Regions from separate parts of the Bacillus sp. LQ16 genome, predicted to be linked through region 2. Evidence: riboswitches for the same ligand, from Rfam matches in the RefSeq annotation. Region 2 holds a riboswitch; the other holds the start of a gene.

Region 1 (22,722 bases), 1.3 Mb from region 2:
AAGGCTATACATATTTATTTATCGCACATGATTTGCCGATGGTTCACTATTTATGTGAAAAAGTGGCTGTCTTATATAAAGGAGAACTTGTTGAATTTGGAAATACGGACGAAGTGTTCCGTAATCCACAACATTCTTATACAAAAACATTGTTAGCATCAACACCAAAAATTTCGGGTTAAAGGAGAATGTAGGATGAAGAAGTTTTTACTGTTTATCATTATGACTGTTTTAGCGATTACTTCGGTCGCTTGCGGTAAGAAAGAGACGCAAAAGGCGAGTGCTGGTAAGGGAGAAGGCGATCGATTAGTAACGAATATTAGTAGTGATCCATACACACTTGATTCTGCTATTGCAACAGATAGCACGTCAGGTTATATCATTGGGCAGTTGTTTTCAAGTTTATATACGCAAGATAGTGATGGGAAATATCAAAATGAATTAGCAGAGAAAGAAGAAGTAAATGCTGATGGAACTGAATATACAATCCATTTGAAGAAAGATATTAAATGGTCAGATGGTTCTCCTATTACGGCAAATGATTTTGAATTTGCATGGAAGCGATTATTAAATCCGAAAACGGGTTCTATGAATGCGACAGAAATGTATTTCATTAAAGGGGCAGAGGCATATAATACTGGAAAAGGTGAAGAGGGACAAGTTGGTATTCAAGTCGTTGATCCTCAAACATTAAAGGTAACTCTTGAACATCCAGTTGCTTCTATTAAACAGAAATTAGCAAGTTCATTATTCATTCCATTATCTAAAAAATCAATTGATGATAATAATAAATTAAAAACAGATCCAAAAGAGTTAATTACGAATGGACCATTCAAGTTAAAAGAGTGGAAGCATAACCAGGGTATTACAGTACAAAAAAATAAAGAATACTACGATAAAAAGGTAACATTAAAAGAAATTGAGTTTCGTATTATTCCAGACTCTAAAACAGCGTATCAATTATTTAAATCAAAAGAATTAGATTTACTAAGTGGTTTACCACAAGAGATGATTGAAAAAGAAAAAGGAAATAAAGAATATAAACGTGTTGCAGGATTTTCATCTTATATTTATTCGTTTAACGTAGAAAAAGAGCCTTTCACAAATGCGAAAGTACGTAAAGCATTCTCTTTAGCAGTTGATCGTAAGTTTATTGTTGAAAAACTGTATAAAAACAATGCACAAGAAGCAAATGCATTCGTTCCAGAAGGAGCAAAAACACAAAGTGGGCGTGATTTCCGTAAAGAAAAAGGTGGTTACGTTAAATTTGATCCAGCAGAAGCGAAAAAATTATTAGAAGAAGGCATGAAAGAACAAGGCTGGTCTACATTACCTGAAGTAACATTAAAATTCACTACAGATACACAACATAAAAAAGTAGCAGAAGCAATGCAAGAAATGTTTAAGAAAAATCTGGGCGTAGATATTAAATTAGAAAATAAAGAGTGGAAGAGTTACATCGACACATATAAGCAAAGTGATTTCCAATTAGCATATATGGGATGGGGCGGTTCTCTATTAGACCCAATTACTAAATTAGATTTATATGCAGGTGATGGTCCAAACAATTATGCAAAATGGCATAATAAAGAATTTGATGCTTTAGTGAAGGAAGCAGAAGTTGAACAAAATGAAGATAAGCGTTTTGACTTATTGCATAAAGCGGAAGATATTATGTTTACAGATTCACCATTAATCCCAATTATTTTCCCAAGTGCTTCATATTTACAAAAACCATCAGTATCTGGTGTTCAGTTCATTATCGGTTCTAGTCCAGAACTAAGATACGCAAAAATTAAAAAATAAAGAAGTAGGCAATTGCCTACTTCTTTATTTTATTTCTCTTTTATATTCTTTTTTCGTTCCATCAGAGAAGACAACTTCTAAATCGAATTTTTGGTAGTCTTTATCAAGTTTGAACACGTTCACTACTTGATCGATTACTTCTTGGTCAGCAGTATCTTTATCAAATTTTAATTCTTGTAGAAGTGGGCTTAATTTTGTGATAGCCTCATCTCCTGTTAATTTTACATCTGCTTTATGATCTTCAATTTTTGCTTCCATTTTTTTATCAGCTGCTACATTTTTATAGTCTGCTTCGTAGTCTTTCTTAGTATCTTGGTAGTCTGCCTTTAAATCGAATTCATTGAAATTTAGTTTTAAATCAGCAGGGGCTTCATTCTTCGCCTCTTCTGTAGTCTTTTTATTAGAAGTCGTGTCTTCCTTTGCAGGAGCTTTACATCCTGTTAATGCAGGTACTAGCATAAGAGCTAATAAAACTGATAGTAAAATTCTCATTATAAATTCCTCCTTATGTAAATTTGTTCTATACAAGTTTTTCCTAAAATCATGTAATTATGTATGTGTTGAAAATAAAATTTTGACTTGTAGCTTCAAGGATTAATCCGCAATTTAAATCAAAAATGATTTGTATGTATATGGTAAATTGAAGTTGTGAGGGAGGTACTGAAATGCTTTCTAAAACGTATCAAACCATTTCAAGTAACATATGCAGCAAATGGCTATTATACAATAATATTCGGAGGAGTTAGTTTAGAGAGAAATATTATTTCATTATTAGCTATTGTATTGGTTACACAATTAGTAGCAGTGAAGACTTTAGCTATAAAAGGAATGGTAAAGGGAAGAAGAAGCTCTGTAGTTAAAGTTGTATAAAAGTAAAAAGGTATCCTTCGTAGGATACCTTTTTACTTTTGTTATTTTGCAACTTCTGTCCACTTGTAGTTAAATTCACCGCCGAAGTCAGTCGTTACAAGTCCTTTAATGAAAGAGCGTTGTAAGTAAGAACGACCTTGTTGGTATAAAGGAGCGACAGCGCCGTCTTGTAATAGAATTTTTTCAGCTTGCTTCATTGCTTCAAAGCGTGCTTTTTCATCGCCAGCTAAATCTGTTTTCACTTTATGAATTAGCTCATCGTACTCTTTGTTAGAGTATTTATCGAAGTTATAAGCACTATCTGTTGTAAATAAATCTAAGAATGTAATTGGATCAGCGAAGTCAGGGCCCCAGCCGTCAATACCAATTTCATAGTCACCACTTAATAGTAGTTTCAACTGTTGTTTACGTGGTTGTGGTTTTAAATTCACTGTTAATCCATCTAGGTTTTTTTCTAATTCACCTTTTAAATATTCACCAGTCTTTTTAGCTAAAGCATTGTCACTTGTTAATAGTTCGATTGTTACTTTGTCAGTACCAAGTTCTTGTTTTGCTTTTTTCCAGTTTTCTTTCGCTGTTTTCACATCATCCTTGACTAGATTTCCATTTTCTTTACGGAAGTCATTGCCTTCTGGACTCTTTGCAAATTTCGCAGGAACCATTCCTTCAGCTGGAATAGCACCGTTATTTAAAATTGTTTCTACGTAAGCCTTTTTATTCATTGCGCCGTTAATAGCAAGGCGTGCATGTTGATTTTTTAATGTTTCATTTTTCTGATTTAGTCGTAAGAATTGAATGCCGACTTCAGCGCGTTCCTTGAAGTTTGGATCGCTCTTATATTTATCAACAAACTCTGCAGTTAAAGCAACGCGATCAATTTGTCCTGAATCATATAAGTTCACTTCTGTAGACTTATCTTTAACGACATTGAAGTTGATTTCTTCTAATTTTACCGTTTTAGCATCCCAATAGTTAGGGTTTTTCTTCAATTGGAAACTTTGTTCGTGTTTCCAGTTATCTAATGTGAAAGCACCGTTGTAAATTAAATGATTTGTTTCTAAACCGTATTTATCGCCCTGAGACTTTAAGTACTCTTCATTAATTGGCAAGAATGTTGAGAATGTCGTTAAGCTTAAGAAGTAAGGAACAGGACGGTCTAGTTGTACTTCTAACGTTTTGTCATCAACAGCTTTGACCCCTAGTTGATCAATTGGTAATTGTTTTTGGTTTATTTGTTTCGCATTCTGTACATCGAAGAATAAGAATGCGTATTCAGCTGCTGTATCAGGATTTACGGCACGTTGCCAAGCAAAGACGAAGTCCTTTGCTGTAACAGGAGTACCGTTTGACCATTTTGAATCACGCAGATGGAATGTATATTTTGTTTTATCGGGACTAATGTCAACCGACTCAGCAACACCAGGAATCGGTTTATTATCTTCTCCCATTGCATATAAGCCTTCAAAAACATTGCGCATTACATTCATGGATTCCCCATCCGTTGCTTTTGCAACATCCATTGTTGGAATTTCTGAAGCGAATGATAAGTTAATTGCTTGTTTATCAGGTACTTTATCGTTTGCTTTCGCTCCGCCTGCATTATCTTTATTTCCCCCGCAAGCAGTTAGTAATAGACTTGCCCCTAAAACAGATGCAACAACAGGTACAACTTTTTTCTTCATTGTTCGTTCCTCCCTAAATGTGTTGTTCGTAACGTCATAATGTCCATGTCTTGAAGTGGCTATAGAAGGAGATGGAACCTATTATAAATATTTGTTTATAGGTAATCAGGTGTTCTATATGTATATACATGTCGAGCTATAATCTATCGTTATATGTTTCAACTTAGTAGACATTATATTTTGATGGTGAAATATTTTGTTTCTTTGATTATTTAGAATATTAACACTGGAAAGAACTATATGTCAATAATAAAAATAGAATGTTAATTTCTTGGAATAATATATTAAAAAAGTAGATTCTCTTGTGTGAGAGAACCTACTTTTAATATATTTTGCTAAAAAAACAATTGATGTGGGCTAATAATAAGTGGGGATGAAGAACCCCCACTTATTACGGTTTTACTTTATTTTTCAATTTTTGCCCACTTGAAGTTTAATTGACCCGCAAAGTCTACTTGCACAATTCCTTTCACATAAGAACGTTCTAAATAAGATTCGCCTTTTTGGTAAAGAGGAGCGATAACAGAGTCTTTAAATAATATTTTCTCGGATTCTAGTAATGCTTCCCAGCGAGCTTTTTCATCACCAGCTAAAGTTGTTTTCACTTTTGCTATTGTTTCATCGAATTCCTTATTAGAGTAATGATCTAAGTTATAAGGGTTATTCGTTGTAAATAGCTCAAGGAATGTAATTGGATCCGCAAAGTCAGGGCTCCAGCCGTCAATTCCGATTTCGTAGTCACCTTTTAATAAAAGCGAAACTTGTTGCTTACGCGGTTGCGGTTTTATATTTACTGTTAATCCATCTAGATTCTTTTCTAGTTGCCCTTTTAAGAATTCACCAGTTTTCTTATCAAGGTCAGCATCACTCGTTAATAATTCTAATGTTATCTTTTCAGAACCAAGCTCTTGTTTAGCTTTTTTCCATAATTCTTGTGCAGATTTTGTATCAACTTTTGTTAAATCGCCGTTTGCAGTACGGAAGTCTTTTCCTTCAGGTCCTTTTGCAAAGTTTTTTGGAACGAGACCAAATGTTGGTGTAGAGCCATCATTTAATAACGTATTTACAAAGGATTTTCTATCAATTGTTTGATCGATTGCTTGGCGTGCAGAAACGTTTTGAAGTACTTTGTTTTGTTGATTCATGCGTAAAAATTGTACGCCTACATTTGGACGTTCTTTAAAGTTAGCATCTTTTTTATATTTATCAACGAAGTCAGATGTTAGTTTTATACGATCTAATTGTTTTGACTCGAATAAATTTACTTCTGTTGATTTTTCTTTTACGACGTTAAAATTGATTTCTTCTAGTTTGACAGTATCTTTATCCCAATAGGTAGGGTTCTTCTTAAATTTAAAGCTTTGTTCGTGCTTCCAATCGCTTAGTGTAAAAGCTCCATTGTACAAGATTGTATTATCTTCTAAAGCGTACTTATCACCTTGTGCTTTAAAGAATTCCTCGTTAATTGGTAGAAATGTTGGGAACGCTGTTAAGCTAATAAAATACGGAACAGGACGCTCCAATTCTACCTCAAACGTATGGTCATCAACTGCTTTTACACCAAGTTGGTCGGCTGGAAGTTCTTTGTTGTTAATTTTTGTTGCATTTTTAATATCAAAGAATAGAAATGCATATTCAGAGGCTGTTGCTGGATCTACGGCACGTTGCCAAGCGAACACAAAATCTTTCGCTGTAACAGGAGTGCCGTTTGACCATTTTGAATCTCGCAAATGGAATGTGTATTTCGTTTTATCGCCACTTACTTCATGAGATTTTGCAACACCAGGAACAGGTTTGTTACCTTCACCAAGATTATACAAACCTTCAAATACGTTTCTCATTACTTGACCAGAATCAGTATCTGTAGCACGGGCCGTATCCATTGTTCGTATTTCAGTAGGTGAAGATAAGTTTAAAACCTGTTTGCTAGGTGCCTCGTCTTTTGCATTTGCTCCGCTTGCTTCGTTTTTATAACTACCGCAACCAGTTAATAAAATACTTACTCCTACAACTGATGCAATACCGGGTACAAACTTCTTTTTCATTTGATTTTCCTCCTAAATAATTAAGTTTGGATGATGATGAGGGAAATGAAAAATAAAAAATCCCTCTTTTCATATTGAGAAAGAGGGATTTTTACGTACAAGTTATGCACCCGTATATAAACGAAGTCCCTCATTCTATCTTTCAAGCATAAAGCTTGCAGGAAGTGGCACAGTATTCAAAATGAACCTGCTGCCGAGGTTTCAAAGGGCCAGTCCCTCCACCTCTCTTGATACAATGAGTAAACGAATGAATTTTATTAATTTTTGTGTTTCTTTGATAATTGAAAATCTTACACCTTGAATAATGAAGTGTCAACCAAATGGAATATAGTTTAAATTTTCAGTTTTCTTAAACAGAAAAACCACTGCATATGGCAGTGGTTTTTCTACTAGAAGTTAAAGTTATCTGGATCTGGACCAACGCGACGATCTTCATTTAAAGCTTGAATTGCTTTCATATCATCAGCACTTAATTCAAAGTCGAAGATGTTTGCATTTTCAATAATGCGATGTTCTTTAATTGATTTAGGGATTGTTACAACTTCGTTTTGTAAATCCCAGCGTAAAATAATTTGCGCAGTTGATTTATTATATTTTGTCGCAATTTCTTGTAACGTTGGATTATCTAGTAGTTGTCCTTGCATTAATGGTGACCAAGCTTCAAGCTGGATATTATGTTCTTTACAGAATGCATGTAGCTCTTCTTGTGCTAAACGTGGGTGATATTCCACTTGGTTGACCATTGGCTTAATTTCAGCAATTTCAAATACGTCTTGTAAGTGGTGAATGTGGAAATTACTCACACCGATAGCGCGAACACGGCCATCTTTATAAAGTTTTTCTAATGCTTTCCATGATTCAGTATATTTCCCTTTTACAGGCCAATGTACTAAATATAAATCTAAATATTCTAGACCTAATTTCTCTAATGTAGTTTCAAATGCTTGAAGTGTTGTTTCATATCCTTGATCGCTATTCCATACTTTTGAGGTAATAAATAATTCTTCACGTGAAACACCGGATTCACGAATCGCTTGTCCAACGCCTTCTTCATTTTGATAGATTGCTGCAGTATCGATGCTGCGGTAGCCATTTTTAATTGCTGCTTTTACAGAATCAATTACTTCTGAACCATCTTCTACTTTAAAAACACCTAAACCAAACCAAGGCATTTTTACACCGTTATGTAATGTTGTATAATCTTTTAAACTTGTTAAAATCATATTATTTCCCCCTAGCTTTTTTGTTTGTTGCTTCTACTGCTTTTTGAATTGCCTCTGAAAAATTATATTCGTATAAAGTTTTGAGACCCTCAGCTGTGGAACCACCTGGCGTTGTTACTTGTTCGCGAAGGTTAGCTGGATTTTGCGTTTGTTCAAGCATAGAAGCAGAGCCAGAAATCATTTGAATGACAAGATGTTTTGCGGTTTCTTCATCGACTCCATAACTTTTTGTTGCTTCAATTAAGCTTTCAGCAAAGTAATAAAGGAAGGCTGGTGCACTTCCAGTAACTGCAGTAAGCTGATGAACTTCTTCCTCAGTACAAAGTTGCGAAGTACCAATACCTCTTAAAAGCAGTTGCAGGGTTTCTTGATGCATCTCGGCTACTGATTGTCCTATTGTATATAAGGAGATAGACTTTCCAATTTCAGCAGCTGTATTAGGCATAATCCAAGCAACAGGTGTGCCTTTTGGGAGTCTAGCTTCTAAATAAGATGGTCCAATGCCAGCTGCTACTGTTACGACAAGTTGATTTGATATTAACGGAGATAGCTCAGCTAATAATTCTTCATGAGCAGAAGGTGGCATTGCTAAAACAACCGTATCGACAGATGTAATATGCTGCTTCCAATCCGTTGTAATAGACACATTATATCGCCTTTGTAATTGTTCTAACTTTTCTACGTTGCTTCGGTTAGAGATGATAATTTCTTCGATGTATTCTTTGCTTGTTTTAAGTAATCCGGAAAATATAGCTTCTGCCATACGACCAGCACCAATAAATAAAATTCGATGTTTGTTAGGCATATCCTTTATTCCTTTCTAGTAGAGATATGTTATAAAAACGATATCATCTTTAAGAGAATTTTGTAAAAAGAAAAGACTTACCGTAGATGGAATGGATAATGAGAAGGAGGAAATTCATGGTAAAGGAAAGGGCTATTCCTTATACTGGTGATAGGGAATTTATTACACATCTGGGGAGAGATAAATATGGTTAGAAGTCCACTTTTTTTACTTGTTTCTAGTATTATTTGTGTATTAGTTGGATTGTATATTCAATCGAGTTATATTGAAATTTTCGCATCAATTATGGGAATCATTAATGTTTGGTTATTAGCGAGAGAAAAAGTATCCAATTTTTTATTTGGCATGATTACTGTTGCGGTATTTCTATACATTTTTATTACACAAGGTTTATATGCAATGGCAGTATTAGCCGCTTTTCAATTTATATTTAATGTATATGGTTGGTATTATTGGATTGCACAAAGTGGGGAGGGAGAAGTAAAAGCAACAGTTCGTTTAGATTTGAAAGGGTGGACTTTTTATATAAGTTTTATTTTAGTTGCTTGGATTGGTTGGGGTTATTATCAAGTCCGTTATTTAGAGTCAACAAGTCCATATTTAGACGCTTTAAATGCCGTATTGGGACTAGTGGCTCAATTTATGTTAAGTCGAAAAATATTAGAAAACTGGCATTTATGGATTTTATATAACGTAGTTAGCATTGTAATTTATATTTCTACTGGTTTATACGTCATGCTAATATTAGCTATTATTAATCTCTTTATATGTGTAGCTGGTTTGCTAGAGTGGAAGAGCAATTATAAGGGGCAAGAACATACAAATAATTATATCTAGAAAATAATTAGAATTAAAAAACCCCTGAAGTACATATGCTTCAGGGGTTTACTAATAGAATATAAGATTATGCTTTTGTCATACCAAGTAATACAGCGCCGCCGATAATTAAAACACTACCTAGTGCAATAAAGATCAATTGACGTTTTGTTTTCTTTTCACCTAAGAATACAATCGCACCGAATGTTGAGATAACGATTCCAGTTTGAGATAATGGGAAGCTTGTTGCTACTCCAACACGTGGTAATGAAAGAAGTAAGAATAAGTTTCCAGTTCCCCATAGTAAACCAGATAAAGCATTACGGATTGCATATTTGTTAAATGGTTTATGTTTAGATGTCAGTACAACCGCACCAACAAACATACCAACTGCTTGTGGTAAAATAGCAGACCAACCATCGATATTATACCAACGAATAATAATTACATATACAAGATAGCCGAAAGTAGAAACAATTAAAGTAAGAAGTCCTTTTTTCAATTGTCCTGGTGGCTGAGCATTTTCTTTATCATCTAGTGATGTGAATACAACACCAACTACGATTAATAGGATTGCAATCGTTCCCAGAATAATCGTTGTAGTAGTAGTCCACTCACGGAAAGCGATAACCCCAAAGATAGAAGTTGCAACAAGTTGCATACCAGTAGAAATTGTTACGGTAGTTGAAACACCTAGTTTTTCAACTGTTTTTAATTGGTTTACTTGTCCTAAAGCCCAGAATAAACCTGAAATAAACCCAACAATTAAGACTGTCATTGTTAAAGCTGGTTGAGTAAATACATACATAATTGTTGCGAAGAATAGAGCACCGATTGTCATACCTACCGTTTGGCTATATGCACCACCGCCCATTTTTACGCTTACTAATAAGATGTTTCCCCATGCAATTGCAGGAAGAAGCGCTAATAAAATGTCCATTACAAAACTCCCTTCGGTTTGCTATACCAATATAGTTACATATCGTTCTAACGATCGGTAATGCCCCACTAATAGAGTAGAAGATTACCGATCGCTAAAACAGGATGAAGAATTCACGATATAAATGCGTTTTCATTTCTTCATTTTTTGAAACACCTCCATATAATAACAGGAAATTGCCTATTTTAGAAAGTGAATTCAAATAAAATGTATATTTAAATAAGAGGTAAAATTCAGTTATTTCCCGGTGGTATATTTTATTTCCTAAGAAATAAAGAAGCAGCTTCCAAAAAAGCTGCTTTAAGGGTTAGTAATTCTTTTGTTAATAAGCTGAATACATAGCAGAAATAGGAGTGACATACTAATAGTGATAACCACAAGTGTCCAGGCGAGTTGCATATTACTTGCGTCAATGGCCATGTAAATTGCAGTCGGGATTGTCTGTGTTTTACCAGGGATATTCCCGGCAAACATGAGTGTAGCACCAAACTCACCGAGCGCGCGGACAAAGCTCAAAATCATCCCGCTTAGTAATGCAGGAAATGCGAGCGGAAGTGTAACGTGCAGAAAAACTTGATATTCACTTGCGCCAAGGTCACGAGCACTTTCTTCAATTTGTACATTTGCGATAGAAAATCCCGTTTTCGCTGATTGGTACATAAGTGGAAATGCAACAACTGTAGAAGCGATGATCGCAGCGGTAGATGTGAACATAATAGACTGCTGAAATAATGATTCAACCCACCTTCCGATCGGGCTGTTGTTTCCAAAGATGATAATGAGAAAGAAGCCGATAACAGTTGGTGGAAGTACCATTGGTAATAAAAATATGGTTTCTAATAGTACTTTATATCGCCATGAGGAGCGAGCTAGTGCTCGTCCGACAATCGTCCCTAAAATTGTAACGAGAATAGTGGCACACGCAGCTACTCTTAAAGATAGAAAGACAGGCGATATAATAGCATCAATGCTCATAGTAATTACGACAGGACTGTAAATCCATATTTCTTAAAGGTAGATTGTGCATCTTTTGACTGCAAATACTCATAAAATGAATTCGCCTCTTTCTTATGTTTAGATTCTTTTATAACACCTAAAGGATAGTGGATTGGCTCATGAGAAGTAGCTGCTGCTGCCTCACCAATCTTTACTTTATCTGAAATGAGAGCATCTGTTTTGTATACGATACCAGCATCGACATTCCCTGTTTCTACATATGTTAACACTTGGCGAACATCTTTTGTAAATACGACTTTATTTTGAACATCATTCCAAAGGTTTTCGTGTGTTAGAGAGGCCTTTGCATATTTGCCAGCAGGTACAGATTCAGGTGTACCAAGTGCGATTTTTTTGATTTTCTCATCTTTTAAATCTTGAAATTTTGTAAGAGAACTATCTTTAGGGATGACTAGAACTAGTTCATTTCCAAGAAGATTTTTCCCTTCTTTTTCATTAATGAATCCTTTTTTTACAAGGATTTGGAATTTATCTTCTGCAGCAGAGAAGAATAAATCAGCAGGTGCACCTTGTTCAATTTGTTGTTGAAGTGCTCCAGAAGCACCGAAGTTAAAAGAAAGTTTAATATTTGGTTCTTTTTCTTTATATTGTTTTTCAATTTCTTTTAATGCATCTTGTAAGCTTGCAGCAGCTGAGATAGTAAGTTCAACTGCTTTTCCTTCTTTAGCAGTTGATTTCTCTTTCTTATCTCCGTTTATACATGCAACACTAAATATAAGAAGAAAAGAAAGTATAAGTGCCCCAATCGAACGTAATGTAAATTTATTCATAAAAAAATCCCCTTTCGTTTTGACACATCTAATTATAACTAAATATAACTAAATATAACTAGTTATAATTGAATATAATTTGAACATATATCTATTTTTAAAAAATAGGAGAAATATTCTTTTCTTTGTTACAATGAAAGAAGAAAGTGAGGAATCGTCTATGGATCATCATTCCTACACAACGGAAGAAGTAGCAAAGCGATTAAAAGTATCAAAATTAACTGTATACGACTTAATTAAAAAAGGAGAACTTCCTTCTTATAGAGTTGGTAGACAGATGCGCATTGATGCAGCAGATTTAGATCAATATATAAAACAAATGAAAACAGGAAAGGTACAAGTTACTCCTGTAAAAAACGATGGTAGTAGTATCTTGAACACGTGTATTATTAGTGGTCAAGAACTAACGTTAGATATGTTAGCTAAACGTATAGAAAATCGTTTGCCAAGTTCTAATGTTTTAAGGGCGTATCAAGGTAGCTTAACAAGTTTAGTGAAAATGTATCAAGGAGAAGGAAGTATCGTTAGTTTGCATTTGTTTGATGGTGAAACGGGTACATATAATGTTCCTTATGTAAAACGCATTTTAGTAGGCCAGCCATGTATTATGATTAATTTATTGTCCAGAAATGTAGGATTTTATGTCCAAAAAGGAAATCCGAAGAAAATAAAGACATGGGCCGACATATCTGGATCCACTATAAAGTTTGTAAATCGAGAAAAGGGTTCTGGTATTAGAGTGTTAGTGGATGAACAATTACGAATCCAAAAATTAAATAAAGCTGATATTAGTGGATATGAATGGGAAGAATCGAATCATCTGGGTGTTGCCACGCAAGTTGCAAATGGAAAAGCTGATGTAGGAGTAGGTTCAGAAAAGTTTTCGCAAATTGTAAATGTGGACTTTATTCCAATCATGAAAGAACAGTATGATTTAGTAATTTTGAAGAATAAAGAAAATGAAGAGCTGATTGAAGTCGTGAAAGACATTCTGCAATCGGAAGAATTTCATAATGAATTAAATGCAATTGGCGGATATGATATTACGAAAACAGGTCAAATTATATATGAAACAAACTAAAAAGCTGCTTGTCTATAAGACGAGCAGCTTTTTCTATATATAAAGGGGTTTGGGGAAACAAAGTGTTAAACAAGACCTTGAGCAAGTGTATAAATGAAAGCCGTAAGAAGAGTAGCTCCACTTGCAAGTCCGATAAAGTCTGATTTGTTGAAAGTAATGTTGTTCATTATAATCTCTCCTTATTTGTTTAATGTAGTTGCAACAGCTTTTGCATCGACAAGTGCGGATAGCACCATGCCCATTGTATTTAAAAATTTATTTGATTTCATATTGTTCATCATGCGTATCCGCCCCTTTTCGAATTGTTGTTGCCCTGCTTATGTCTTAATTATAGGAAATATGTCCACTTGCAACTATCGAATTAGCTTACGAAAGACTTACACTTTTGTAAGAAAAAAAGACATTCATGTAAGAATGTCTTTCACAGCATATTGATATGATGATGTTCTTCAATTGTTTTTAAAAAACTACGCATTGAATTCGTCATATAGCTATCTTTACGGCGTATGAAAACCGTTGAAATACTGCCGTATTTTTCAGGGATTGCATGACAATGTACCTTACCTGCTTTAGAAAGATGATGGACAGCAGACTGTGGTACGAGTGTAATTCCGAGGCCGAGTGCAACGCTGTTTAATATTGTCTCTAATATATTGAATTCCATAATTCTTTTTGGTAGCAAACCTTCGTCTTTAAGCCAACGTTCTAGTTTGGAACGGTATCCGCATCCTTGGTTAAAAACGAGTAGAGGCGTTGTTGTAAATTCTTCTATATGAAAGGCTTTATTTTGTGTTATAAGCATTAATTTCTCTGTACTAACATCGTATTGTTCGATTAGTGGATGTTTAATAGGACCTGATATAAAGGCGCCATCTAATTGATGATCAAGTACTTCTCTAATTAATTCTTCTGTTAGACCCGCTTGTAATGATAAATCGACATTCGGATAGCTTTTATAGTAAGAAGATAAAATGGTAGGCAGTGTACTTACTGTTTCGACTGTACCGATTTTTAATATACCGCAGGGTGTTTCGCTATCTAAAAATACTTGTTTTAGTTCGTCGACATCTTGCAAAATTTTACTAACATAAACGAGCATTTTTCTTCCTTCAGCTGTTAAAGTCATTCCTCGTTTATGGCGGTAAAAGAGTGGGGTTTTTAATTCGTTTTCTAGTTGTTTAATACGTGCAGTTACATTTGATTGTACATAATTTAATTCCTTTGCTGCGCTACTTACACTACCCTGGTCGGCAACGCTTTTAAAGATTTGTAAGTCTCGTAATTCCATTTTGTAATCCCCCTTGATGTTAACTATCATTATAAATGATAGTTAACATCATTTTGAATCATTTTACGTGATATATTTTTTCTTTTACAATTCTCTTTGTGCAAATAGAAAGAAACGGGGGATTGCGGTGAGAAGAGGTCAAATGATAATAGGGGCTTTAGCGTGTTTAATTGCGAGTATGTCATGGGGAGCGATGTTTCCAGTTGCTGATCATGCGCTAGAATACATAGATCCATTTTATTTTTCTCTTATTCGTTATGGAGCAGTGGCGATAATGCTGATTGTATTGTTGTTAATGAAAGAAGGAAAACAGGCATTTCGTTTAGAGGGAAGAGGAAAGTTACTCGTCTTTTTTGGAACGATGGCATTTACAGTATATAATGTCCTCATATTTTTAGGGCAAATGTTAATGGGTAAGTCGGGTGTAATGGTAGCTTCCATTATGGAATCACTTATGCCGATGATTTCTATTTGTATTTTATGGGGATATAAGCATATAAAACCGAAGAAGTATATGATAACGAGTATGGTTATTGCTTTTGTAGGAGCTGTGTTTGTTATTACAAAAGGTGACATGAGTTTCTTTGTAACATTGAAAGATAATATGTTCTCATTAGCATTTATATTTATTGGTGTTGTAGGCTGGGTTATTTATACGATGGGTGGTCAAATGTGTAGTGATTGGTCAACATTACGTTATTCTACGTTGACGTGTGTATTCGGTACGACTGTTACAGGAATTATAACGGTAATTATTACGTCGCTTGGATATGTTTCAGTTCCTAGTATGGGAACGATTTCTATTGTGAAGTACGATTTGTTATTTATGATGACATTGCCAGGTATTGTAGCGCTACTTGCTTGGAACTATGGTGTGAAAATTTTATCATCCATTAATGGGATTTTATTTATTAATTTTGTACCAATTACGACTTTAGTTATTATGATGATGCAAGGGTATCAGATCACAATGTTTGATATTATAGGGACTGTACTTGTTATTGCAGCGCTTATTCGCAATAACGTTTGTCAGAGAAAAGAAGAAAATATAAATAAGAGAGTTTTACAAGAAGAGCAATTACGTCAAGCTGTTTAATAGGCAAATGGAGGATTTCACATGTTAGAAAGTTTATTGTTTTTCTTCGCCGTCGGAGTTGCCTGTGAGCTTGCAGCAATTAATCGAAATGGTCGTAAAAAGATAAAACAACAAGCTGAGCTGATACAGCTTTTAAAAGAATTGAAAGAAAGAAAAAATTAAAAAGACGACCGGGCATAGACGGTCGTCTTTTTCTATATAAAGGGGAAAGGGGACACAAAGTTATACAAGCGTAGCAGCGTAAATGAAAGCAGTAAGAAGAAGAGAGCCGCTAGCTAATCCTAAAAAATCTAATTTGTTAAAAGCAATGTTATTCATAATACATTCTCCTTACTTGTTTAATGTAGAAGCAACAGCTTTTGCATCGAAAAGAGCCGATAATACCATGCCCATTGTATTTAAGAAATTGTTCGTTTTCATTTTGTTCATCATATTGATCCACTCCTTTTCGAATAATTGTTGCCCTGTTTCTGACTTAATTGTATGAAATATAGTAAGAAGTAACTATCGAATTAGCTTACAAGAAAATTACACTTTTGTAAGAATTGAAATTTAACAATTCATCCTTAATTTTATTACCAACTCCTAAAACTTAGTGTTATAATTATTATAAGAATATGATTATACTTCGGATGTTTAGAAAGGAACGAAATAAATGTATAAACCAATTACATTTTTGTTGAAATATATATTTAAAACAGCTGGGAAAGTAGAAGTACAAGGAAGAGAAAAGCTACCAGAAGGTGGACCGTATGTTGTTGCATGTACACATACAAGTTTTATGGATGTATTAATGTTAGCTACAGGGATGTATCCAACTCAAATTCATTACATGGCCAAAAAAGAATTATTTGAAGGGAAATTCAAAAATTGGTTCTTTAAAAATGTAAATGCATTCCCTGTAGATCGTGCGAATCCAGGACCAAGTACACTTAAAATTCCATCACGTTTATTAAAAGAAGGAAAGGTAGTAGGGATTTTTCCGAGTGGAACAAGATCAGCGGAAGATGTTTCATTAAAAGCGGGTGCTGTGACAATTGCGATGCGTTCTAATGTACCTTTAGTGCCGGCAGCTTATGTTGGTCCATCAAGTGTAAAAGAATTAATAAAGGGGAAAAAGGCACAATTGATTTTTGGAGATCCAATTCAAATTGAGGCTGGAGAACAAATAGATCGAAAAACCGCTATGAAAATGATGACAGATCAATTAAATGAGAAGTTTGAGGAGTTAAAAGAAGCTTTGCAATCAAATCAAAAATAAGAAAAGACGACCGGGCATAGACGGTCGTCTTTTCTATTACTATTTATAATAAAGGGGAAAGGGGACACAAAGTTATACAAGCGTAGCGGCGTAAATAAAAGCAGTAAGAAGAAGCGAGCCACTAGCTAGTCCTAAAAAATCTAATTTGTTAAAAGTGATGTTATTCATAATATATTCTCCTTACTTGTTTAATGTAGAAGCAACAGCTTTTGCGTCGATAAGAGCGGAAAATACCATGCCCATTGTATTTAAGAAATTGTTCGTTTTCATTTTGTTCAGCATATTAATCCGCTCCTTTTCGAATAGTTGTTACCCTGTTTCTGACTCCATTGTATGAAATGTTGCGGAAAGTAACTATCGAATTAGCTTACAGAAAAATTACACTTTTGTAAGAGAAACGAATGAAGGTGTAATGATAAGAAGATTTGACATATGTTCATGAGATTCATTAAGTTAAAGGTAGAGGTGAGTGAATGGCTAATATTAAAGATATTGCAAAGATGGCGGGAGTTTCAGTTACGACTGTTTCGAGAGTGTTGAATGATCACCCATATGTAAGTGAAGAAAAAAGGAAAGCGGTTATAGAGATAGTTGAGAAATTGAATTACTCGCAAAACGCAAATGCTGTTCATTTATCAAAAGGAAAAACGAATATTGTTGGTGTGATTTTACCGTATATTAATCATCCGTGTTTTGATGCGATGGTGAGCGGAATGATGGAGACTGCGTTAGCGCATAATTACAGGGTGCTACTTTGCCAAACGAATTATAATAAAAAAGAAGAAATGAAAAGTTTACATATGTTAAAAACAAAACAATTGGATGGTCTTATTATTTGTTCACGTGCAAATGATTGGGAAACGATAGAACCGTATGCTTCTTACGGCGCAATAATTGCTTGTGAAGACAATGATATTTCAAACATCTCAAGTGTATATACGAATCATTCAGCGGCCTTTCAATTAGGAATGGATTATTTGATTGAGAAAGGTTATAAAAAAATTGGTTATTGCACGGGAAGGAAATTAGGGCCAAGTAGCCAAAAACGTTTTGATGTTTATAAACAGCAATTGCAATCTATAGACGAAGAGGTTAATGAAGAATGGATCTTTACAGAATGTTTTACACTAGAAGATGGTGTAAAAGTGGCTCATAAGTTAAAAGAGATGCAGGATCTTCCTGAAGCATTAATAGTAGCAGGTGATGAAGTTGCGATTGGGGTTATGACAGAGGTTGAAAAATTAGGGATTCAAGTTCCTGAGGATTTAGCGATTATTGGCTTTGATAATCAACCTATCTCGCAAGTGTTACAATTGACAACTATTGATCAAAATTTAAAGGAGATAGGGAAAACTGCTTTTGAAATGTTGCATAGAAAAGTGAATGACGAGAGTTCTGAACAAGAAAAGCTGGAAATTCCATACGAACTTGTGGAACGCTCTACAGTTTAATCGTAATCCGTTATGTGTATAATCGCATAACGGATTATTTTTTTGAAATATCTTTGACAGGAAACGCGTTTCATACTTTATAAAGGAGTTAAACCGGTCTGTAATAATCCATGGATTCTTTTCAAGTGTTAATGCAGTGAATAGAATTTGGAGGAATATGCATGAATGAACTTTTATCGAGTATGAAAAAGTATGTAGATGATGATGAAAAGATTCTGGCTTTTGTGGTAGGGATATTTGAGAAGGATAATTTTATATTATCGTATCAACATGGGGTTTTTGTTGCCACTACTAGACGTCTCCTTTTTTACGGGAAATTTCCGTACTATTCTTCAACATTTAAAGAGTATTCATATTTGCATATAGATAGCATAGATTTTCATCCGTATTTTGAATTTACTTGTAGTCATGAAACCATTCGCGCTAAGTATATTCAGAAAGGGAATGTGGAGCGATTTGTCCGTGCAGTTAGAGCAAATATGAATAATTAATCAACCCTCTGTTTAAACATAATATTTCAATTTTTAAGAGGGAAAATGCGGAATAAAAACCACTTCTAAACCTCTAGGAGATAGTGATACAATGTCAAATGGGGGGAGGGTATGAACTATGGTTAATCAACGTATAAAGGAAATAACACTAATTACAATTGGTTCATTATTATTCGCAATTGGTATTAATTACTTTGCAATTCCAAACCGTTTATCGGAAGGTGGAATTATTGGTTTAACGGTTGTTACGTACTACTTATTTGATTGGTCACCAGGAATTGTGAACTTTGCTATAAATGCAATTTTACTAGCTGTTGGTTATAAATTTTTTGATAAGAAAACAATGATTTATACAATTTTAGGGATTGTAGAAACATCTTTGTTTTTATACGTTACAGAACATATTGAGTATCATGTAAATAGTGATACATTATTAGCAGCTTTATTTGCTGGTTTATTTGTGGGCATTGGATTAGGCTGTATGTTCAAAGCCGGAGGTACATCGGGAGGATCAGCAATCTTAGCTCAGTTAGCAAATCAATATTTAGGTTGGAGTGTAGGTAAAGGCGTACTAATTATTGATATTGTTGTAATTGCTGGTTCTGTATTTATAATAGGGCAAGAAAAGGCGATGTATACACTTGTGGCTGTGTTCATTGGAGCGAAGGTGATTGATTTCATTGTAGAAGGAATGGACACAAAAACGGCTGTTACGATTATTTCGAATCAACCAGATTTAATTCGTGAAGCTATTACGAAAAATATGACACGCGGTGTTACTGTATTAGAAGGGCGCGGCGGATATACTGGTAAAAATAAAGAAGTTTTATATGTTGTTATTAATAAACAAGAGCTTGTTAAGTTAAAACAAGTTATTAGCCGGGTAGATGAAGATGCTTTCGTTGTTATACATGATGTACGTGATGTACTTGGCGGTGGCTTTAAAGCAAGCTAAAAGGTGAACGAGTAAATTCGTTCACCTTTTTTAATTCTTACAAAAATGTAAGTGTAATGTAATGAGATTCAATAGTAGATTTTATTCCCCCTTTTTAAAATGGATGTATATATATCCTGCAGAGGAGGAATGTTTATTATGAAGAAAAAAATGATCACTACTATAATAGCGATGATAGTGATAGTAGTAATGTTACTGCCTACGAAACTTGGACCGGTTATCGATAAATATAATCCATTTTATAAGACGAAAGAATACTATACGGTTGTGAATACAATTGGTCAGCATATCGGTGATGAGTGGTATGAATATGAATTTATTGCATTCGATGAACGTGGTAGAGAGCAGAAAATAAAGAAAACGGTTAAGCATATGTTAAAGAGAGATGAAGCATTAAAGGTTTTTGCAAAAGGGCGTTACGGTGAGTCCATTGAAGAGATTGAGGTTGCAAATATTCCTATAAATGCGAAGAGTAAACTTTTAACGGTGAGATAGCGAAATATACCCCCAGCTATTTTTTGTCGAAAATAAAAATACTGGGTAAGGGTATTTTTAAGGTTAACAAAAAAGCCTTAGTCCATATAGACTAAGGCTTTTTTGTTATATAAAGGGGAAGGGGGTACATTGTAGTAGCATGGGTGAAAGGTATAAGAAGAGTAGCTACTAGCAATGTAATTTGGTTATGTGATTGTTCTTCTTATTTGGCTTACTTTCTAACTTTATTGTACGAAATATAAGTAAGGAGAACTATCGAATTACATTACACATAACTTACAAACATGTAAGCCTTCTGTAATGTAATTCGATAGTTAAAAGATAGTAATTTTCATATAGTGTAACTAGAAAGTATCAATGTATTACTTTCTGTTTGTAATGAAGAATGAAAAACCAACTAATTTTTAATAATCCTCATCTGAATAAAGATGGGGATCTTTTTTAAACCTTACAACATTGTAAGGTTTACGTAAGTTAATTCGATAGTAAATTTGTCATATTTTTTGCATAATAGATACAGATAGAAAAATAATTAGGGATCTAGTAAGAAGGGAGAAAAATGGGATGCGTAAAGAAGAAGTAGTGAAGTTACCAATTAAAGATTTCTGTAGCTACTTTACTGTTGCCGTAGTGTGTATTGGATTATTTGATATCATAACAAACTTAATTGTTAAATAATATAGATGCTAAAACAAGAAAGGAAGTCCTTTCTTGTTTTTTTTATGGGGGCATAAAGATGAAATGGATTGATAGTCATATACATGTTGATCAATATAAGGATGAAGAGAAGAGCAGATTACTAAAAGAGGTGGAAAATAGTAAAGAAATAAAGGGGCTTATTGCGGTATCTATGAATTATCAATCTTGTAAGGAAACGTTATCTTTAGCGAAGAAGTATCCCTTTATATATCCAGCGATAGGGTTTCATCCAGAGCAACAGATTCATAAAGAAGAGTGTGAACAGATTTATCAACTTATTGAACAGAACGCAGAGGAAATTGTTGCGATTGGTGAAGTAGGTTTGCCCTATTATTTGAGAAAAGAAGATGAAAGAATTGCTGCAGATCCATACATAGCTGTATTGAAAAAATTTATAGAACTAGCTAGTAAGTATAATTTGCCGATTGTATTACACGCAGTTTATGAAGATGCTGACATTGTATGTGATTTGCTAGAGAAATATAAAGTTTCACGTGCACACTTCCATTGGTTTAAAGGAAGCGATGAAACAATGAAACGGATGATGAGAAATGGTTATTATATTTCGATTACACCGGATGTTTTACATAAGGAGAAGATTAGAAAAATCGTTTCGTATTATCCGCTTGAATATATGATGGTAGAAACAGATGGTCCGTGGGAATTTCAAGAGGATGTTATAACGCACCCAAGAATGATTCGAGAGGTATTAAAGGAAATTAGTTCTATAAAAAACATATCCATTGATAAGGTCGCAAAAACAATATATGAAAATACAAGTCAATTTTATTTGAAAGGATAGGGGAATTATAGTTTTAATCATGTAACGGAAAAAGTAAAAGTTGAATTTATTTAGTAAAATGCCACGGTTTGATATATGACAAAAAACCACCAAGCGTTCCGCTCGGTGGTTTTGTATTAGGATTCTAATTTTTTCGCACGTTTTAATAATAAAAGAAAGACAATGATAACGAATCCTAGTATAAGGAAGAAGCCATATTGCTTTATATAATCAATTATGTCATTTGCACTTGTTGGTTTTTTAACGTGAATGCCGTCTTTATTCGTAGTAATATGAATATCTTTCATTTTTACTTCATTCTTTTCCTTTTGTAAATCAATCCATTCTATATTTGGAATACTCTCTAGATCCTTTAACACTTCTTTTAATGGTTTCACACCTAAGTAAGGATGATAGAATGCTCCAATAATCCCATCGGATAATTTAGCAACAGATAAAGCATTTGCTTTCATTTTAGCAATAGCTTGTGGCTTATCTTCTTCAATAAAACCGACTGTTTCAGGCATTAATTTCATTCCATGTAGAAATGATGGTGTACTTCTATATGCTGGAGAGTGCATGGATTTCCAAGTTGTATCACTTAACTGTAGTTGTCCTACATAAGTTGAAAAGTATCTTGATAATATTTCATACCCTTTTTGAGACATTGTGTAATGAGGTGCTTCAAAGGCGACAGGATATAGTTTAGCATCTACAAGTTCTTGAATCCCCTTTTCGATATGATCTGTCGTATATTTTTCCTCAAACTCTTCCCCTTTTTTTACATATTGGTTATATGACTCTATATTTGGAAATTCATCTTTTCTCTTCGGTTTTTCATGTTTCGATTGGCGAATTGGTTGATCCGTCTTTACGTCCCAAAATTCAAAACCTTCCCCAGTTTCACTATCATAAAATTGGTGAGTGTAACCATGCATAATAATCGCTGCGCCATCATCTTGCATAGAGCGTAAAAGATCGACTAGTTCGGGTTTATCTTTTAAATGTAGTGTTTTACCTGTATCTGGATCTGTATATACAGGAATAACAGTGATCATGTAAGGGATCTTCTTCTCTTTTAGTAATTCAGCAATTTCTTTCAATTGATTTATATCTGCTGCTGGGTGAACATCCTCAAGACGTAAATAAG
Region 2 (7,817 bases):
TGTTGATGCGGTTTCTTATTTTGAGGAGATAACAACTCGTTTATTTTTTCAATATATATTTTTCCTAATAAGAAACGCGTGTGAACATTGTTCCGCGCGTTTTTTGTCTATCTAAAAGCGTGCTGCAATGAATAGAAGATTGGGGTTATGAGTTTTAGAGGAAATAAGGGAGGAATTTAAATGTATTTACACGGCACAAGCCGAATTAATGGGCAAGGACACTTAGAAATTGGAGGGTGCGATACGACGCAGCTAGCAAAGCAATACGGAACACCACTTTATGTATACGATGAAGAGTCTATTCGAGGAAAATGCCGAGCATTTCATCGTGCTTTTAAAGAAAGTGGTTTCTCTTATCAAGTAGCATATGCAAGCAAGGCGTTCTTGTGCATGGAGATGTGCCGAGTAGCTCGTGAAGAGAATATGTCATTAGACGTTGTTTCTGGAGGAGAATTATATACTGCGCTCCAAGCAGGATTTCCAGCATCACGTATTCATTTTCATGGAAATAATAAAACAGAAGAAGAGATAGTGATGGCTCTTCAGGCGAATATCGGTTGTTTTGTCGTAGATAATTTCTTTGAATTAGAAGTTTTACACGATTTAGCGATGCAACATGGAAAGTTTGTGAACATATTAATTCGTGTAACGCCTGGAGTAGAGGCGCACACACATGAATATATTACAACAGGCCAAGATGATTCGAAATTTGGATTTGGCGTTTCAAACGGTCAAGCGATACAGGCAATTGGATTTGCTTTACAAAAATCCAATTATAATGTGCTAGGGATTCATTCACATATCGGATCGCAAATATTTGAAACAGCTGGCTTTGTTCGAGCGATTGAAGTTCTTCGCCAATTTTTAGAAGAAGTGAGAGAGCAAACAAACTATGTAGTAAAAGTGTTAAATGTAGGCGGGGGATTTGGAATACGCTACACAGAGTCGGATACACCGTTAACTCTTGAGACATATGTGCGAGCTGTAACAAGTGCAGTGAGAGAACAATTTACTGTATGTGAATATCCATTGCCAGAAATATGGATTGAACCAGGCCGTAGCATTGTAGGTGATGCTGGGACAACAATTTATACAGTTGGATCTGTGAAAGATATTCCTGGTATTCGGAAATATGTATCAGTCGATGGTGGAATGACAGATAATTTAAGACCTGCTTTATATAGTGCGCGTTATGAAGCAATGTTAGCGAATCGAGGGAATGATGAGAATGAGGAACTCGTTTCGATTGCGGGGAAATGTTGTGAGAGCGGAGATATGTTGATTTGGGATATTCATTTACCGAAAGTCGCTTCTGCTGATTTACTAGCAGTTTCCTGTACAGGAGCCTACGGGTACTCGATGGCGAATAATTACAATCGGATTCGAAGACCAGCCGTTGTCTTTGCAAAAGGCGGAACATCGCAAGTAGTTGTGGAACGCGAAACATATGAAAATATTATTGGGAACGATCGCATACGTATTAAAGAGCTTGTTTAAATAGAAAAAGGGGTTGTTCGGATGGGCAATTCCTTTTTTGTAAAATAAAATAATTAAAATATATCGGAAAACTAGGATTGAAAAAAATCAGAATTGTGATAAAATACAAATACAAAGCTTATCAAGAGAAGCGGAGGGAACTGGCCCGAAGAAGCTCGGCAACCTGCTTATAGAAAGCAAGGTGCTAAATCCAGCAAAATGGAATCCATTTTGAAAGATAAGGTAAAATATATTACCGAACAGTCTTTTCGAAATGGGAAAGATTTTTTTTATGAATAAAAAGGGGGGCTGTTCGCGTGGGTGTACGGGAACATTTTGATGAAGTATCCGAGAAGATTGAAGCGATGCTTGCTGATATGAAATATGGCTCAATTACAATTGTTGTGCAAGATGGAAAAGTAATTCAGTTAGAGAAAAGTGAAAAAGTACGTTTAAAGTGAAAAGCGCTGACTAGAAAAACTAGAGGCGGTTTTAACCTATTTTCATTAGGTTAAAACCGTCTTTTTGCTTTTACAGGGGGAAAAAACATGTTGACGTATGAAACGTGGGAAGAAAATGTTGTTTCGTTTTCGGAAGAAGATGAAACAAAAGGCGCTTTATCAGTATTAAATTGGGCTTATGAAGAGTATAAAGATGAAATCGTCTACGCATGTAGCTTTGGGGTGGAAGGTATGGTATTGCTGCACCTTATAAACCAAGTAAATCCATCTGCTAAAGTTGTATTTTTGGATACAAATGTTCATTTTCAAGAAACATATGAATTAATTCAAAGAGTGAGGGAACGATTTCCTTCATTGAATATTATAGAAAAGCAGCCAGAACTTACACTTGATGAACAGGCGAAGTTGCATGGTGAAAAACTGTGGGAGAGCAATCCGAATCTTTGTTGTAAGATTAGAAAAATTTCACCTTTAGAAAAATCATTAGTCGTGGAAAAAGCATGGATATCGGGCTTAAGAAGGGAACAATCAGAAACACGTAAGCATACAAAGTTTATAAATCAAGATCATCGTTTTCAATCTATTAAAGTTTGTCCACTTATTCATTGGACGTGGAAAGAAGTTTGGCGATATGTATACAAACATAGCTTGCCGTATAACCCGTTGCATGATGTTGGCTATCCAAGTATTGGGTGTGAGAAATGTACTTTACCTGTAGGGGATGGTGGCGATTCAAGAGATGGTAGATGGGCTGGGAAAGTGAAAACCGAATGTGGTCTTCATTATCAATAAGATGAATCTTGAAATAAAGCTAAGAGGGGATATAGAAAATGAGCACAGTAAACGAATTAGTAAACCGTATAGATGAGACATATGATATATCACAAATTGAAAAAGAAATTAAATTAGACAACATTGCTTTAAGTGATTTAGAACTATTGGCGACAGGTGGATATAGCCCGCTTACTGGTTTTTTGGGGAAGGAAGATTATGATTCAGTCGTAGAAACGCTTCGTTTAGCAAATGGTAGTGTGTGGAGTATACCAATTACATTACCGGTAACAGAAGAAGTCGCAGAAAGCCTGAAGACCGGAGAGGAAGTAAAGCTTGTCAACAATGGAAATATATATGGTGCTATTAAAATAGAAGATATTTTCGTACCAGATAAAGAAAAAGAAGCGTTACTTGTATATAAAACAACGGATGAGGCTCATCCAGGAGTGAAAAAATTATATGAACGACCAAACGTTTACGTTGGAGGAACTATTATTCTAACAAAACGCTTTGAAAATAATCAATTTCCTTCTTATCATTTAGACCCAATTGAAACGAGAGAAGAATTTAAAAAACGTGGGTGGAAAACAGTAGTCGGATTTCAAACGAGAAACCCGGTACATCGTGCCCATGAGTATATTCAAAAATCTGCTCTTGAAATTGTAGATGGTCTCTTTTTAAATCCACTCGTTGGAGAAACGAAATCGGATGATATTCCTGCTGATGTAAGAATGGAAAGCTATGAAGTACTCCTTCAAAACTATTATCCGAAAAATCGTGTCTTTTTAAGTGTATTTCCTGCTGCAATGCGTTACGCAGGACCAAGAGAAGCGATATTTCATGCGTTAGTAAGAAAGAATTTTGGATGTACCCACTTTATTGTAGGACGTGATCATGCCGGAGTAGGAGATTATTACGGAACATACGAAGCGCAAGAAATCTTCACGAATTTTACGATAGAAGAGTTAGGCATTACACCACTATTCTTTGAACATAGTTTTTACTGCACGAAATGTGAAGCGATGGCTTCAACAAAAACATGTCCGCACGGAAAAGAAGATCATGTTATTTTATCAGGTACGAAAGTAAGAGAATTATTAAGAAACGGTGAGATTCCGCCAAGTACATTTAGTCGTAAAGAAGTAGTAGAAGTGCTAATTAAAGGTTTAAAAAAAGAAGTAGTAACAGAATAGGGAGAGAACGAGATGGATACGAATATTACTTGGCATACAGCTTCGGTTTCAAAAGATGAGAGAAGAGTGAAGAATGGACATCACAGTTTTGTAATTTGGTTTACTGGTTTATCAGCTTCGGGTAAATCTACAGTAGCGAATGCGGTCGCTCGTAAACTGTTTGAAAAGAATATTGGAAATTATGTGCTGGATGGGGATAACATTCGCCACGGTTTAAATAAAGACTTAGGATTTTCTGAAAGTGATCGCATGGAAAATATAAGACGTATTGGCGAAGTGGCAAAGTTATTTGTAGATCAAGGAACAGTTGTCCTTACAGCATTTATTTCACCATTTCGAGTAGACCGCAAACAAGTAAGAGATTTATTAGCGGCAGATGAATTTATTGAAATTTTTGTGAAGTGTCCGATTGAAGAGTGTGAGAAACGTGATCCGAAAGGGCTTTATAAAAAGGCAAGAAAAGGTGATATTAAGGATTTCACAGGTATTGATTCGCCTTATGAAGAGCCAGAGCAAGCAGAATTAATTGTAGAAACGCACAAATATTCTATTGAAGAATGTGCAGAACAAATCGTGAAGTACTTACAAGAGCGTAGTTTTATCCCGCTATTTGCCGGGAAGTAAAATTCCTACCTCAAAGTTCGATTGGGGCAAGGAAGTTAGGTGGGGGTCGGGCTGCCCGTAAATACCCGATTGGTTAAGGCTAATAATCAGCGTGGGATGAACAAAACTCTACTGATTAAAGTTTCACTTTATATAGGGGGATTTAAAAATGAGTTATGAAAAAGTATGGGCTAACAATGAAAAACTAAATCAAACGGAGAAAAATAAATTAGAAAAAGATGGATTAGAAATTTTTAATGATATTCCTTACTATGCGGAAAATGGATTTGAATCTATTCCGAAAGAAGAGTGGGATGCCTTTAAATGGGCGGGATTGTATTTACAACGTCCAAAAGAAGCTGGTTATTTTATGATGCGGGTAAATATTCCGTCAGGGATTATTACAAATGCGCAGGCAGAAGTACTTGCTTCTATCGCTGAGGATTATGGACGTGATGTAATAGATATTACTACGAGACAGGCGATTCAGTTTCACTGGTTAGAAATTCAGCAAATACCAGATATTTTTAAAAGATTAGCAAGAGTTGGATTATCTTCAGCGGGGGCTTGTGGTGATATAACGCGGAATATTACAGGTAATCCGCTTGCTGGAATTGATGCAAATGAACTATTTGATACGACACATATTGTGAAAGAGGTATATGACTATTTCCAACATAATGAAGAGTTTTCTAATTTGCCACGTAAATTTAAAATGTCTATTAGTTCTAATATTTATAACTCAGCAAACGCAGAGATTAACTGTGTTGCATTTACACCTGCTACGAAAGAAATAGATGGTGAGAAAAAAGTTGGTTTTCATATAAAAGTAGGCGGAGGATTATCAGCCCGTCCATATTTAGCTGATGAATTAGATGTGTTCGTTTTACCAGAAGAAGTGAAGGCAGTGGCAATTGCGATTGCTACTATATTCCGTGATTTTGGATATCGTGAGAAACGTCATTTAGCCCGTTTGAAATTTCTTGTTGCGGACTGGGGAGCAGAGAAATTTAAAGAGAAACTAATAGAGTATACAGGGCCTTTACAAAGTAAAGGGGAAAGTGCACTCAAAGGATGGAATGCAGGCTATTTTTATGGTGTTCAAGACCAAAAACAAGAGGGATTAAAATATGTAGGTTTTAATGTACCGGTAGGTCGTTTACATGCAGAAGAAATGTTTGAGATTGCAAGAATCGCAAAGCAATATGGAAATGGACAAATTCGTACATGTAATTCACAAAATTTCATTATTCCGAACGTTCCTCCGGAAAATGTAAAAGGATTACTTAGTGAACCGTTGTTTGAAGCGATATCTGCAAGCCCAAAATCATTTATTGGTCATGCGGTTTCATGTACCGGTATTGAATATTGTAATCTTGCATTAGTAGAAACGAAAGAAAGATTACGAAAAATTGCAGAATACTTAGATACACAAATTGCACTCGATGTTCCAGTTCGAATTCATATGGTAGGCTGCCCGAATTCATGTGGTCAACGTCAAATTGCTGACATTGGGTTACAAGGGGTGAAAATGAAAACGAAGGAAAAGGGAATTGTTGAAGCATTTGAGATATATGTAGGTGGAACGTTGTTAGATGGCGGTGCCTACAATCAAAAGTTAAAAGGAAAAATAGATGGCGAGGATTTACCTGATGTACTCGCATCATTTATAAGTTATTTCAAAGAGAATAAATTACCAGCCGAAACATTTTATGATTTTGTAGGTCGTGTTGGTGTAGACACATTACAAATAGCGTTAAATAACGTGTTAGAAGAAGTCATAGCGTCTTAGGGGGGACAATATGGATTTATATCGATTTGAAGCTGTATTAGTGAGTGATATTGTTCCGATTGTTGTTGTTGCTCAAAGTGAAGAACAGGCATTTAAGCTTGCGGAGATTGAGCTTGAAAAACATTTTTTACCGTTGCCAGAGGTAAAAGAGATTTCTTTGTTTGAAAAAAAGAAGATTCGAAAAGGTGCAGCATTTGTTATTCATGAGTAGAGATTAGTAATACGAAAAAATAAAAACTTCCATTCTTATATACGAATGGAAGTTTCATTTTAATAGTAGAAATGAGGAGAGATGATGGGGAAGGTTTATATTGTTGGAGCGGGTCCTGGCGATCCAGATTTAATTACTGTTAAAGGGTTGAAATGTATTGAGAAGGCAGATGTTATTTTATACGATCGCCTTGTGAATAAAGAGCTGCTTTCACACGCAAAGCCTGACGCGGATTTAATTTATTGCGGGAAACTCCCGAATTATCACACGATGAAGCAAGAAACAATTAATACATTTCTTATTAAGTATGCGAAAAAAGGGAAAGTAGTAACGAGGCTTAAGGGCGGCGATCCATTTGTATTTGGTAGAGGGGGAGAAGAAGCGGAAGCATTAGCAAAGCAAGGTGTACCATTTGAAATCGTCCCAGGTATTTCATCTGGAATAGCTGCACCTGCTTATGCTGGTATTCCAGTGACGCACCGTGATGCAAGTGCAAGTTTTGCTATTGTGACTGGGCATAGGAAAGAAGGTGCTGAAGAAGAAGTGAAATGGGAAAGTTTAGCGAAAGGTGTAGAGACTTTAGCGATATATATGGGGGTTAGTAATTTGCCCTACATATGTGAGCAACTTATGAAGCATGGAAAAGATAAAAGTACGCCAGCTGCTATTATTGAGCAGGGGACGACGTCTATGCAACGTACAGTTGTTGGGACATTAGGAACAATTGTAGATGTTGCGAAAAAAGAGCAAATTCAAAATCCGAGCATGATTGTAATTGGAGAAGTTGTCCGTTTTAGAGAAAAAATCCATTGGTTTGAGAAGCAAACGGAAAATGCTTATCAAGTAAGTGGAGTGTTGTAAAATGAAAGCCGTCTTATATATATGTCATGGAAGTCGTTTGAAGACAGCGAAAGAAGAGGCGATTCAATTTATTACATCGTGTATGAGTCGTATAGAAGCGAATATTCAAGAAGTTTGTTTTTTAGAGTTAGCGAATCCTTCTATTGAAGATGGTTTTCGTACATGTGTGAAGCGTGGGGCCACGGAGATTATTGCCATCCCTGTTTTTTTATTAGCGGCAGGTCATGTGAAGAAAGATATTCCATTTGAATTGGTAAAGCTCAAGAATCAATATCCGAATGTTAAAGTGACTTATGGTAATCCGTTTGGTGTATCAGAAACACTTATCAAATCAGTATATAACGGAAGTGGTATTGAAAAGGAAGGGAAGGCTGAAGTGACCCTTCTGCTCGTTGCAAGAGGAAGTAGTGATCCTGAAGTATTACAAGATATAAAATGGATCGCCT

The links. A riboswitch is a leader RNA that binds a small molecule or an ion and turns the genes downstream of it on or off. The one in region 2 is predicted to bind S-adenosylmethionine.
Region 1: linked by a shared signal. The riboswitch ahead of AC3EMB_RS01100 (peptide ABC transporter substrate-binding protein) and the one ahead of AC3EMB_RS07500 (YezD family protein) in region 2 are both predicted to bind S-adenosylmethionine.

The regions. Positions count from the first base shown of each region.
Region 1 covers NZ_CM173491.1:186,516-209,237, forward strand. Annotated here, with positions in the region: gene AC3EMB_RS01075 (ABC transporter ATP-binding protein) at 1-182, shown strand, start outside; gene AC3EMB_RS01080 (peptide ABC transporter substrate-binding protein) at 196-1,806, shown strand; gene AC3EMB_RS01085 (YusW family protein) at 1,831-2,298, opposite strand; partial or broken gene AC3EMB_RS01090 (hypothetical protein) at 2,472-2,676, shown strand; gene AC3EMB_RS01095 (peptide ABC transporter substrate-binding protein) at 2,718-4,358, opposite strand; gene AC3EMB_RS01100 (peptide ABC transporter substrate-binding protein) at 4,763-6,403, opposite strand; SAM riboswitch class I at 6,536-6,640, opposite strand; gene AC3EMB_RS01105 (aldo/keto reductase) at 6,793-7,626, opposite strand; gene proC (pyrroline-5-carboxylate reductase) at 7,628-8,431, opposite strand; gene pnuC (nicotinamide riboside transporter PnuC) at 8,618-9,268, shown strand; gene AC3EMB_RS01120 (GRP family sugar transporter) at 9,336-10,187, opposite strand; gene modB (molybdate ABC transporter permease subunit) at 10,488-11,162, opposite strand; gene modA (molybdate ABC transporter substrate-binding protein) at 11,168-11,974, opposite strand; gene AC3EMB_RS01135 (substrate-binding domain-containing protein) at 12,135-13,055, shown strand; gene AC3EMB_RS01140 (DUF3948 family protein) at 13,121-13,222, opposite strand; gene AC3EMB_RS01145 (LysR family transcriptional regulator) at 13,477-14,343, opposite strand; gene AC3EMB_RS01150 (DMT family transporter) at 14,471-15,439, shown strand; gene AC3EMB_RS01155 (YrzO family protein) at 15,461-15,601, shown strand; gene AC3EMB_RS01160 (DUF3948 family protein) at 15,662-15,757, opposite strand; gene AC3EMB_RS01165 (lysophospholipid acyltransferase family protein) at 16,095-16,700, shown strand; gene AC3EMB_RS01170 (DUF3948 family protein) at 16,773-16,868, opposite strand; gene AC3EMB_RS01175 (LacI family DNA-binding transcriptional regulator) at 17,174-18,151, shown strand; gene AC3EMB_RS01180 (PH domain-containing protein) at 18,313-18,642, shown strand; gene AC3EMB_RS01185 (YitT family protein) at 18,761-19,597, shown strand; gene AC3EMB_RS01190 (YxeA family protein) at 19,736-20,092, shown strand; gene AC3EMB_RS01195 (TatD family hydrolase) at 20,829-21,593, shown strand; gene AC3EMB_RS01200 (DUF2334 domain-containing protein) at 21,710-22,722, opposite strand, start outside.
Region 2 covers NZ_CM173491.1:1,475,589-1,483,405, forward strand. Annotated here, with positions in the region: gene lysA (diaminopimelate decarboxylase) at 181-1,497, shown strand; SAM riboswitch class I at 1,613-1,721, shown strand; gene AC3EMB_RS07500 (YezD family protein) at 1,794-1,937, shown strand; gene AC3EMB_RS07505 (phosphoadenylyl-sulfate reductase) at 2,025-2,729, shown strand; gene sat (sulfate adenylyltransferase) at 2,768-3,904, shown strand; gene cysC (adenylyl-sulfate kinase) at 3,917-4,528, shown strand; gene AC3EMB_RS07520 (nitrite/sulfite reductase) at 4,677-6,299, shown strand; gene AC3EMB_RS07525 (DUF3906 family protein) at 6,310-6,510, shown strand; gene cobA (uroporphyrinogen-III C-methyltransferase) at 6,595-7,371, shown strand; gene AC3EMB_RS07535 (sirohydrochlorin chelatase) at 7,373-7,817, shown strand, end outside.